Regions from separate parts of the Shewanella halotolerans genome, predicted to be linked through region 4. Evidence: predicted binding sites of a transcription regulator. Region 4 holds the regulator's gene; each other region holds the start of a gene.
What was found. The regulator sigma-54, encoded in region 4, starts transcription at its own class of promoters, with help from an activator protein. The targets are predictions, from matches to a motif close to GTTGGCACGNNNNTNGNNT.
Positions count from the first base shown of each region.

Region 1: K0H81_RS06375 (DUF3192 domain-containing protein) is a predicted target of sigma-54. The motif match lies at 1,372-1,390, and genes of this name have one in related genera.
Region 2: pdsR (proteobacterial dedicated sortase system response regulator) is a predicted target of sigma-54. The motif match lies at 1,232-1,250, and genes of this name have one in related genera.
Region 3: fliE (flagellar hook-basal body complex protein FliE) is a predicted target of sigma-54. The motif match lies at 844-862, and genes of this name have one in related genera.

Region 1 covers NZ_CP080417.1:1,464,173-1,466,373, forward strand. The annotation lists gene syd (SecY-interacting protein) at 1-119, shown strand, start outside; gene K0H81_RS06365 (Zn-ribbon-containing protein) at 174-947, opposite strand; gene K0H81_RS06370 (hypothetical protein) at 947-1,282, opposite strand; gene K0H81_RS06375 (DUF3192 domain-containing protein) at 1,430-1,801, shown strand; gene K0H81_RS06380 (DUF2789 domain-containing protein) at 1,891-2,121, opposite strand.
Region 2 covers NZ_CP080417.1:2,537,354-2,539,554, reverse strand. The annotation lists gene pdsS (proteobacterial dedicated sortase system histidine kinase) at 1-458, opposite strand, end outside; gene pdsR (proteobacterial dedicated sortase system response regulator) at 461-1,153, opposite strand; gene pdsO (sortase-associated OmpA-like protein PdsO) at 1,373-2,128, shown strand; gene K0H81_RS10830 (marine proteobacterial sortase target protein) at 2,168-2,201, shown strand, end outside.
Region 3 covers NZ_CP080417.1:3,047,455-3,049,655, reverse strand. The annotation lists gene K0H81_RS13235 (sigma-54-dependent transcriptional regulator) at 1-719, shown strand, start outside; gene fliE (flagellar hook-basal body complex protein FliE) at 916-1,248, shown strand; gene fliF (flagellar basal-body MS-ring/collar protein FliF) at 1,307-2,201, shown strand, end outside.
Region 4 covers NZ_CP080417.1:3,986,549-3,988,749, reverse strand. The annotation lists gene ptsN (PTS IIA-like nitrogen regulatory protein PtsN) at 1-227, opposite strand, end outside; gene hpf (ribosome hibernation promoting factor) at 230-517, opposite strand; gene K0H81_RS17235 (RNA polymerase factor sigma-54) at 548-2,035, opposite strand; gene lptB (LPS export ABC transporter ATP-binding protein) at 2,170-2,201, opposite strand, start outside.

The DNA of each region.
Region 1 (2,201 bases), 2.1 Mb from region 4:
TTCGCCCGCGAGTCTGCCCGCCGCAGAAACCGGTCGAAGTCGCTATGCCCGAGACAGATCATCCCGGGATTTGGCAGCGACTCAAGACCATGTGGCGGCACCTGCGCGCAGGGAGATAGTCGGCGTGTTAAAAGATAATTAGCTCGCGAGAAGAGAGTGAGCGCGAACAGCCATTAGAGGTGATCCCAGGAGATGTTGGAGACGATGCGGCAGTTGTCGCACCTGAAATGGAACAGGTCCAGCAAAGGGGTTTCCAATAGCCAGTGGCTGTTACCGCAGCGTGGACAGGGCCTTTGCTGCTCGGCGGCCAGGCTCTCGCCGCCCACGCGGTAGAGATAGTAGTAGGTGGGGATCTTAGTGAGGTATTCGATGCGTCCACGCAGATCCCAGCCACGGCGAAACAGATCGCTGTCACACTGGCTCAATTCATCTAAGGCGGCGAACTCCGCCTTGGTGGCCGCCGCCATCTGCAGCTCATCGCAGGCCTGCCATTCGGTTTGCCACTTGATCACCCGCTTGTGATCGCCGTTGGAGGTTGCGGGGATCTGATACAGGGGAATGGGCTGCAGGGTATCGCCGTTTCGTAGCGGCGAGCACATGTGCACATAGCTGGTGTAGAGCAGTTGCCAGCTGGGGGGCTCTGTGCTGCTGACTTCAGAGTTGATGTCCTGGCCGATATATTTTTCCCTCGGATGTAGCAGCTTGGCCTGGGTGAGTTCCTCGAGGGCATAATTGACCCAGGGGCTGTTGAAACGTTTGGCCAAGCTACTCTTTTCTGGCAGCAGCAGGCGCACCCTGAACTCCCCTTCGTTGAAGGCCACGGCAAATTCACGGCCTAGTACCTGGCCATTGGCCCGGTAGGCTTCCAGCAGACCATTAATCGCGCGTTCGGCGGCCGTGATGGTGGTGTTGTCAAAACACTCGAATCTGAGTTCCACCACGTGCATCAGTGAGCGTCCTTGTCGTTCAATTTGGCTTCGAGTTCGCTGATACGCTCAACCAAGGCCTGTTGATTGGCTGTGAGCCTGGCAACCTGCTCAGCCAGCTGGTCCAGCGTCAGCATCGTATCGTCGCTCTGAACGTTTGATGCCGGCGCGGTCGAGGTTACCACTATCGCCGCCTGCTCATCGGCTGACATAGATTTAAAGCGTTGTAATCCTTGAACCAAGATAGGCATGGGAAGCGAGTTGCCCAAACTTGCCTTGATTAATGCCAGGCTGGGAGGCTTACCCGCCAGACTCAATTTACGTGCGGCGACCAGCACCTGTTCGAGTGGACTCATGATTGGTGAAATTCCTTACTTTTTAGCCTGACTGACATACTCTAGAATCTTGTATTGACGCAAGGTATTGAAAAATATAAATATGCCTGTTTGGCATAAGCTTTGCTTTACCTGAATCCAGTTATAATAGATAAACAGGACGTGAAAGTGAAAACAAAATTAATAACAGCATTGGTCTTTGGCGCTACCAGTTTAGTGCTATCTGGGTGTGTATTAAATGTGGGTGAAGGCGACAAGGGCTGGAGCACGGGCAATTCTTGGGAGCGCGTGCAGGAGCAGAATCGTGTGAACCTGTCTAAGTTGTCCTTGGGGATGACGCGCGATCAGGTGATGACACTTATGGGCACCGCCGATTTTAACGAGGCCTATACCAAGCAAGATAAGACGATCAACGTGCTCTACTACCGTACCCAGCGTACGCGTGAAGATGGCACCACCACCAAGGATGAATGCACGCCTATCGTGATCACAGATAACCGCGTTGTGGGTTGGGGGGAGAAGGCCTACCACAACATGTAATGTAATAATCTCTCGCCAAAAGGCAAGCCAACTCGGCTTGCCTTTTTCGTATGAGCCATTCGTGAGTCATTTGTGTTTAAGCCTCGCCTCTAGGAACGAAGCTGGGCATCGAGATGGTCGATCACCTCTGTCCACATGGCATCTTCTGCTAAGGCTTCGGCTAAAAAGTGCCTCTGGGCCTGGGTCCAAAAGGGGGCCTCGGCGATATGGATCTCCGCGGCGATGGAATGCTGCTTGATGAAAGCCTCAACGGCTTCTGGTTCACTCGGCAGGCCGAGTTGGTCAAATAGGGTGGCTAGATCCGGTTGTATGATGTCCATCTTATCCCTCGCTTGTTGATGATGAGGTCCTTCTATTTAGTATGCGATAAATTTATAAAGTTTCGAATCGATTAAAGTTT
Region 2 (2,201 bases), 1.4 Mb from region 4:
GTGCCGCGGTAGATCACTTTAGGATCTGTCACCTCGAAATAGCCATAGAGGTAGCCGGCATACTTGCCCACCATATGGGTGAAACTGATATTGAGTGGCTTGCCGTCATCTGCCTTGAATAGCTGGTGATCGGCGCCATAGGTCACCGCGCGGTGGCGGTTAGAGGCCCATTCGCCCAGCTTGCCATCCAGATGGATAGGGCCGGTTAAGGGATAGGCGTAGAGATCCCGCCCCTTCTTCACCTGTGACAAGAAGCTCGCCTGCTTGTCGAACAGCTTGGGACGTTCATGCAGGGCGGTGGCCAGGGCCTGGGTGGTGCCTTCCAGGGTCTTTTCCTGGCCGTGACGCAGGTATTTCTCCATCTCCCACACATATTGATAGCCAAGCCAGGGCAGGCAGAGCAGGAACAGTGAGAGTACGGCGACCTTAGTGCGCAGGCCGATGGGCAGATTAAACATGCTTAGTCTTGGGTATCCCAGCGGTAACCCATGCCGTAGACGGTATCGATGCAATCGAATTCTGGATCCTGGCTGATAAATTTCTTACGGATCCGCTTCACGTGGGAGGTGATGGTGCTGTCATCTACATAGATCTTGGCGTCCTGCATCAGCGCCTGACGGCTACGCACATGACCGGGGCGTTTGGCCAGGGCGTGCACCATCCAAAACTCGGTGACCGTCAGCTCGATAGGCTGCTGCTTCCAGTAGACCTGGATGCGGTTGACATCTATGGTCAGGTTGCCGTGCTCTATCATGCCATCTTGCGGATTGGCGCCATTTTGGATGTCCGAGCGTCGAAATAGCGCCGCGAGGCGGGCGATCAGGTGGGGGAAGCTGACATCCTTGCTCAGATAGTCGTCGGCGCCCAGCCTCAGGCCGCAGACGGTGTCGAAGTCACTGTCTCTGGCGGTCAGAAAGATGATAGGCAGGGTGTTCGACATGGCTCTGAGTGACTGGCATAGGGTAAAGCCACCATCTATCTCATCTTCCAGGCCGATGTCGATGATTGCTAAGTCAGGCAGACGCGTGTTGAAGGCCTCCATGGCGCTGGGGCGGTTGGCGTACGCCTGCACAAAGTAGCCTTGCTGCTGCAGCACCTCTTTGTAGTTTTCGCGGATAGCCGCCTCATCTTCCACTATTGCAATACGCTTCATGATCCATCCATTACAGCTTAGGGTTTCTGGAGTGTGACTATACAGCAAAATATTCGGGAGAAAAGTGGCTCGGGGTAAAAGCCATTTTCTTGCCACATTTGGTCTGCGCATCGTCATTTTTGCACCCCGGACTTGCCATTTCACTCAGGTTTAATGACCTCATCGACAGGAACCACAGGGTTCTTATTCACCAATCCATGTCAACTTGAGGATTTTCCCATGAAGAAGCAGATCATTGCCGCATTAATCAGTGTTTCGTTATTTGGCAGCTCAATGGCTTTCGCTGCCCCCGCAACTCAAGCGACTCAAAGTACAAGTAACAGCTCGGCCGATGAAGAGGCGCTTATCGGTGTGGGCTCTGGCATAGTGCTGGGCGCCGTGGTTGCCGGCCCTGTGGGGGCGATTATCGGCGCCTTCACCGGCGGCATGATAGGCCAGACGGTGGCCAACGACAGCGAGATCAAACAGCAGCAGGCCACGTTAGCCGAACAGGAGAGCCGTATGATGGCGCTCAAGCAGCAAAATGAGGCGCTGCTGACGGTGCAGCAGGAGTATCAAGAGGCCAAGGTGGAACTGGCACAGCTTAGACAGCATCAGGGCACCCGTTTAGAAGAGCTGGCCCTGGGGCTCAACGTCCAGTTTAAGACGGGCTCATCTACCGTCGAGCCGCACTTTCAGAGCCAGCTCAACGAGGTGGCCGATGCCATGGCGATCTCGCCGCAGCTGAAATTAGATCTCACCGGCTACGCCGATCGCCGCGGCGACAGCAGTTACAACCAGGCCCTGTCCGAGCAGCGCGTAGCCGAGGTGAGAAGCTACCTGGTATCCAGAGGCGTAGATGAGGCCCGTCTGGATGCCAAGGCCTATGGTGCCAGCGCGCCGGTGAAGGATGAACAGAGCTTCGAAAATGACTTCTTCGATCGCCGCGTCACCATCAAGTTGCTGCCTGGCGATACCGCCCTGGCATCTAACTAGATCCCGCACCATGAAGCAACGCGTAAAAGGAGAAGTAAGATGTTGCCACGCTCGCGTCTCAGGATGAACCAGA
Region 3 (2,201 bases), 940 kb from region 4:
ATCAGGCCTGTCCCGGTAAGTTTGAACAGGCCCAGGGCGGAACCTTGTTGCTCGATGAGATCTCCGAGATGGATTTGGGGCTGCAGGCCAAGCTGCTCAGGGTGTTGCAAGAGCGAGAAGTCGAGCGACTCGGCGGCCGTAAGACGATCAAACTCGATGTGCGAGTGCTGGCCACCTCTAACCGAGATCTTAAGGCGATGGCGACCAAAGGCGATTTTAGGGAAGACCTCTATTACCGCATCAATGTGTTCCCGCTGACCTGGCCGGCGCTGCATCAACGCCCGGCGGATATCTTGCCGCTGGCGAGGCACCTAGTGTTGCGTCATGCCAAGGCTGCCGGTTTAGCCGTGGCGCCAAGCCTGGACGATCAGGCAAGCAGGCGTCTATTGGGACACAGGTGGCCGGGTAACGTGCGAGAGCTGGATAACGTGGTTCAGCGCGCCCTGATCTTACAGACAGGCGACACCATCTGCGCCAAGGATATCGTTATCGATACTCAGGATGTGATGCTGGAACCTATCTTTGAGAGTGAAAAGGTAGCCGAGCCTGAGGGGCTGGGGGATGAGCTCAAGGCACAGGAACATGTGATCATCCTAGAGACCCTTAATCAGTGCAACGGCAGTCGCAAGCAGGTGGCCGAAAAGCTGGGTATCAGCGCCCGAACCCTGAGATATAAGATGGCGCGTATGCGCGACATGGGTATTCAGATCCCTGCCTGATAGGCGTAGCCGTTTTGGTCGTTCTGCGTTAGTGAAGGAAGCAAACCGCCGCTTTAGCGTCTCCACCGCCCATTTGAACATTTCGAAGCCGACACCCAATCTGGGTTTGTCGGCTTTTTCTATTTTTGGCAAACATATTGCATTGGTCTGAATAAGAATAGATTTCGTCAATTTCACGACGATAGCGGAGGCCAAGATGCAGATAGGTGCCAATTCATTACTGCAAGAGATGCAGACACTCACGGGCGAAATAAAGCCTAATGGGATCACACCTAATATCACCCAGCAGGTGGCGAACACCAGTGGTAGCGACTTTGGCAGCCTCTTGTCTGAAGCTGTGGGCAATGTAAATGCGCTGCAGGCCACCTCATCCTCGCTGCAGACACGTCTGGATATGGGCGACACCCGGGTGACACTGTCAGATACCGTGATCGCCAGAGAGAAGGCCAGCGTGGCATTCGAGGCCACCGTTCAGGTGCGCAACAAGCTGGTGGAAGCCTATAAAGAGATCATGAGTATGCCTGTCTAGGCATGGACTCCCTAAAGATTAAGAAAGATAACGGCAGGTATTTATCGTGAGCACAGATATGGTAGTCGGAACTGGCGCTGGCACAACACAGGATATGTTGGCAGGCGGCGTACAAGAAGAACATAAGCCGAGCGGCGGAATGTTTGGCGGTGTCGACATGCTCAGACAGATCACCATGATCCTGGCGCTGGCTATCTGTCTGGCGTTGGCCGTCTTCGTCATGTTGTGGGCCCAGGAGCCCGAATACCGTCCTCTGGGTAAGATGGATACCCAGGAGATGGTGCAGGTTCTGGATGTGCTGGACAAGAACAAGGTCAACTATCAGATCGATGTCGACGTGCTCAAGGTGCCGGAAGATCAGTACCAAGACGTCAAGATGATGCTGAGCCGCGCCGGTATCGATAACTCGCCTAACCGTGATGACTACCTCTCTAAAGACAGCGGCTTTGGCGTGAGCCAGCGCATGGAGGCCGCCAGACTCAAGAACAGTCAGGAGCAAAATCTGGCGCGCACCATCGAAGAGTTAAAGAGCGTCAGCCGAGCCAAGGTGATCCTGGCCATTCCTAAAGAGAATGTATTTGCCCGCAATCGCTCTAAGCCCAGCGCGACCGTGGTGGTTAATACCCGTCGTGGTGGTCTGGGTCAGGAGGAGGTCGATTCCATCGTAGATATCGTTGCCTCGGCGGTGCACGGTCTCGAGCCGACTCGGGTTACCGTCACCGATGCTAACGGTCGCCTGCTAAACTCAGGCAGCCAAACCGCAGGCTCGGCCAGAGCCAGACGCGAGCTCGAGCTGGTGCAGCAGAAAGAAGCCGAATACCGCAGCAAGATTGAATCGATTCTGATGCCGATTCTGGGACCGGAGAACTTTACCGCCCAGGTCGACGTGAACATGGACTTCACCTCGGTCGAGCAGACCGCCAAGCGTTATAACCCGGATCTGCCCGCGGTGC
Region 4 (2,201 bases):
ACGGGTTGATCTATGTTAGTCAGCCGCCCGTGAGGAATCGCGATACCATTGCCTATACCTGTGCTGCCCATTTTCTCTCGAGCCAGAAGGCTTTCAAATATTTCTTGAGAGGAGAGGGTGGGGTACTGGACAGCGGCTAAGTCGCTGATAAGCTCCAGTACCTTTTTCTTACTGCCCGGAGTGGCGCAGGTGGTGCACTCCGGCCGCAGGATGGTACTCAGTTCCATCGTTAATGTTTAGTAAGCTTCTCTTTGTGTTTAATGACCTGACGATCGAGTTTGTCAATCAGGGAGTCTATCGCGGCATACATGTCCGCATGTTCGGATGTTGCGAACACTTCTCCGCCACGGAGATGTAACTTTGCCTCAACCTTCTGTTGCAACTTTTCGACATTTAATACAACGTGCACATTATTGATCTGATCGAAATGACGTTCAAGCTTTGTGAATTTCTCTTCGATGTAGCTTCGTAGAGATTGGGTGATCTCGATATGGTGCCCAGTCAGGTTTATTTGCATAAAGATAGTCCTCCAGTTTCCAGGTTTGTTTTATAAGCTCTTGCGCTGATTCGAGGGCGGTATAAGCATTGCCTCGCGATACTTGGCAATGGTGCGTCTAGCCACCTTAATACCCTGTTCGGCCAAGAGTTGAGCCATCTTGCTGTCGCTCAATGGCTTTTTCTGGTTTTCCGCAGCAACCAGCTTCTTGATGAAGGCACGTATTGCTGTTGAAGAGCACTCTCCGCCATCGTCGGTACCGACGTGACTGGAGAAGAAATATTTAAGCTCGAAGATCCCTCTCGGGGTATGCATATATTTTTGCGTGGTCACACGTGAGATGGTGGATTCATGCATCTCCACCGCCTCGGCGATGTCGTTCAGTACCATGGGCTTCATCGCCTCTTCGCCAAATTCGAAGAAGCCTTGTTGGAAGTCGACGATACAGTTGGTCACCTTGAGCAGGGTCTCGTTGCGACTCTCCAGGCTCTTGAGGAACCATTTGGCTTCCTGCAGGTGGCCGCGAATAAACTGGCCGTCCGCCTGACTCTTAGTGCTGCGGGCCATGGCGGCGTACTGCTGGTTGACGTTGATCTTGGGCATGCTGTCTGGGTTAAGCTCGACTACCCAGCGTCCCTTCTTCTTGGTGACGGTCACATCTGGGATCACGTACTCGTCGCGGCTGGCGGTGATGGCGAGCCCTGGACGGGGATTCAGGGTCTGGATCAGGGCGATGGCATCCCTCAGCTCATCTTCCTTGAGCTTGGTCTTGCGCATCAGCAGGCGGAAGTCGCGTCCGGCGATGAGATCCAGGTGTTCCTTGATCAGCATGCGGGCGTTAGCGATGTGCGGCGTGTCGTCACTGTATTGGGCCAGCTGGATCGTCAGACATTCGCTGAGGTCGCGGGCCGCCACGCCAATAGGGTCGAAGTGTTGTACCCGTTTGAGCACCGCCTCGACCTCGTCGAGTTCGATCTCAGGGTCGCCCATGGCCTCGAGAATATCTTCACAGGTCTGGGTGAGGTAACCGCGCTCGTCGATAGCGTCGATGATGGCGGTAGCGATGGCCAGGTCGTTATCGGAAAAAGGGGTCAGGTTCTTCTGCCATTCCAGGTGTTCATACAGACCTTCGCTGGTCTCGCCCTGAAAAGGCATGTCGTCGTCGCGCATGGCGCCCGAGCTTGAGTTTGGTGAGGCGGTGTAGACCTCATCCCAGGTGGTATCTACCGGCAACTCGTCTGGCATGGAATCTTGAGTCAGGGCATCTGAGGTCTCGACCCCTGAGTTATCCTGGCTCGAATCCAGCTCTATCTTGTCGTCGTACTTGTTGTCGAAGCTGTCGCTGACGCTATCGTCTTGCAGCTCGATGCTGGCGCTCTCCTGCTCTTCATCCAACTCCAGTAACGGGTTGGATTCTAATGCCTGCTGGATCTCCTGCTGCAACTCTAATGACGACAACTGCAACAGACGTATGGCCTGCTGTAGCTGGGGCGTCATGGTGAGATGCTGACCCATTTTGAGCTGAAGTGACGCTTTCATCGTACTGCTATTCCCTTGTTTCTAATTATAAAATGAGAAAGCTCTGGCTATATGTGCCGGACAAATATATCGGATAGTTCCTAAGGCCACAATTAACGCGTGGTTTTTCCTCTGTGGCCCCATTATAAGATTAACTATAGCTTGAATTGTTCACCTAAGTACACTG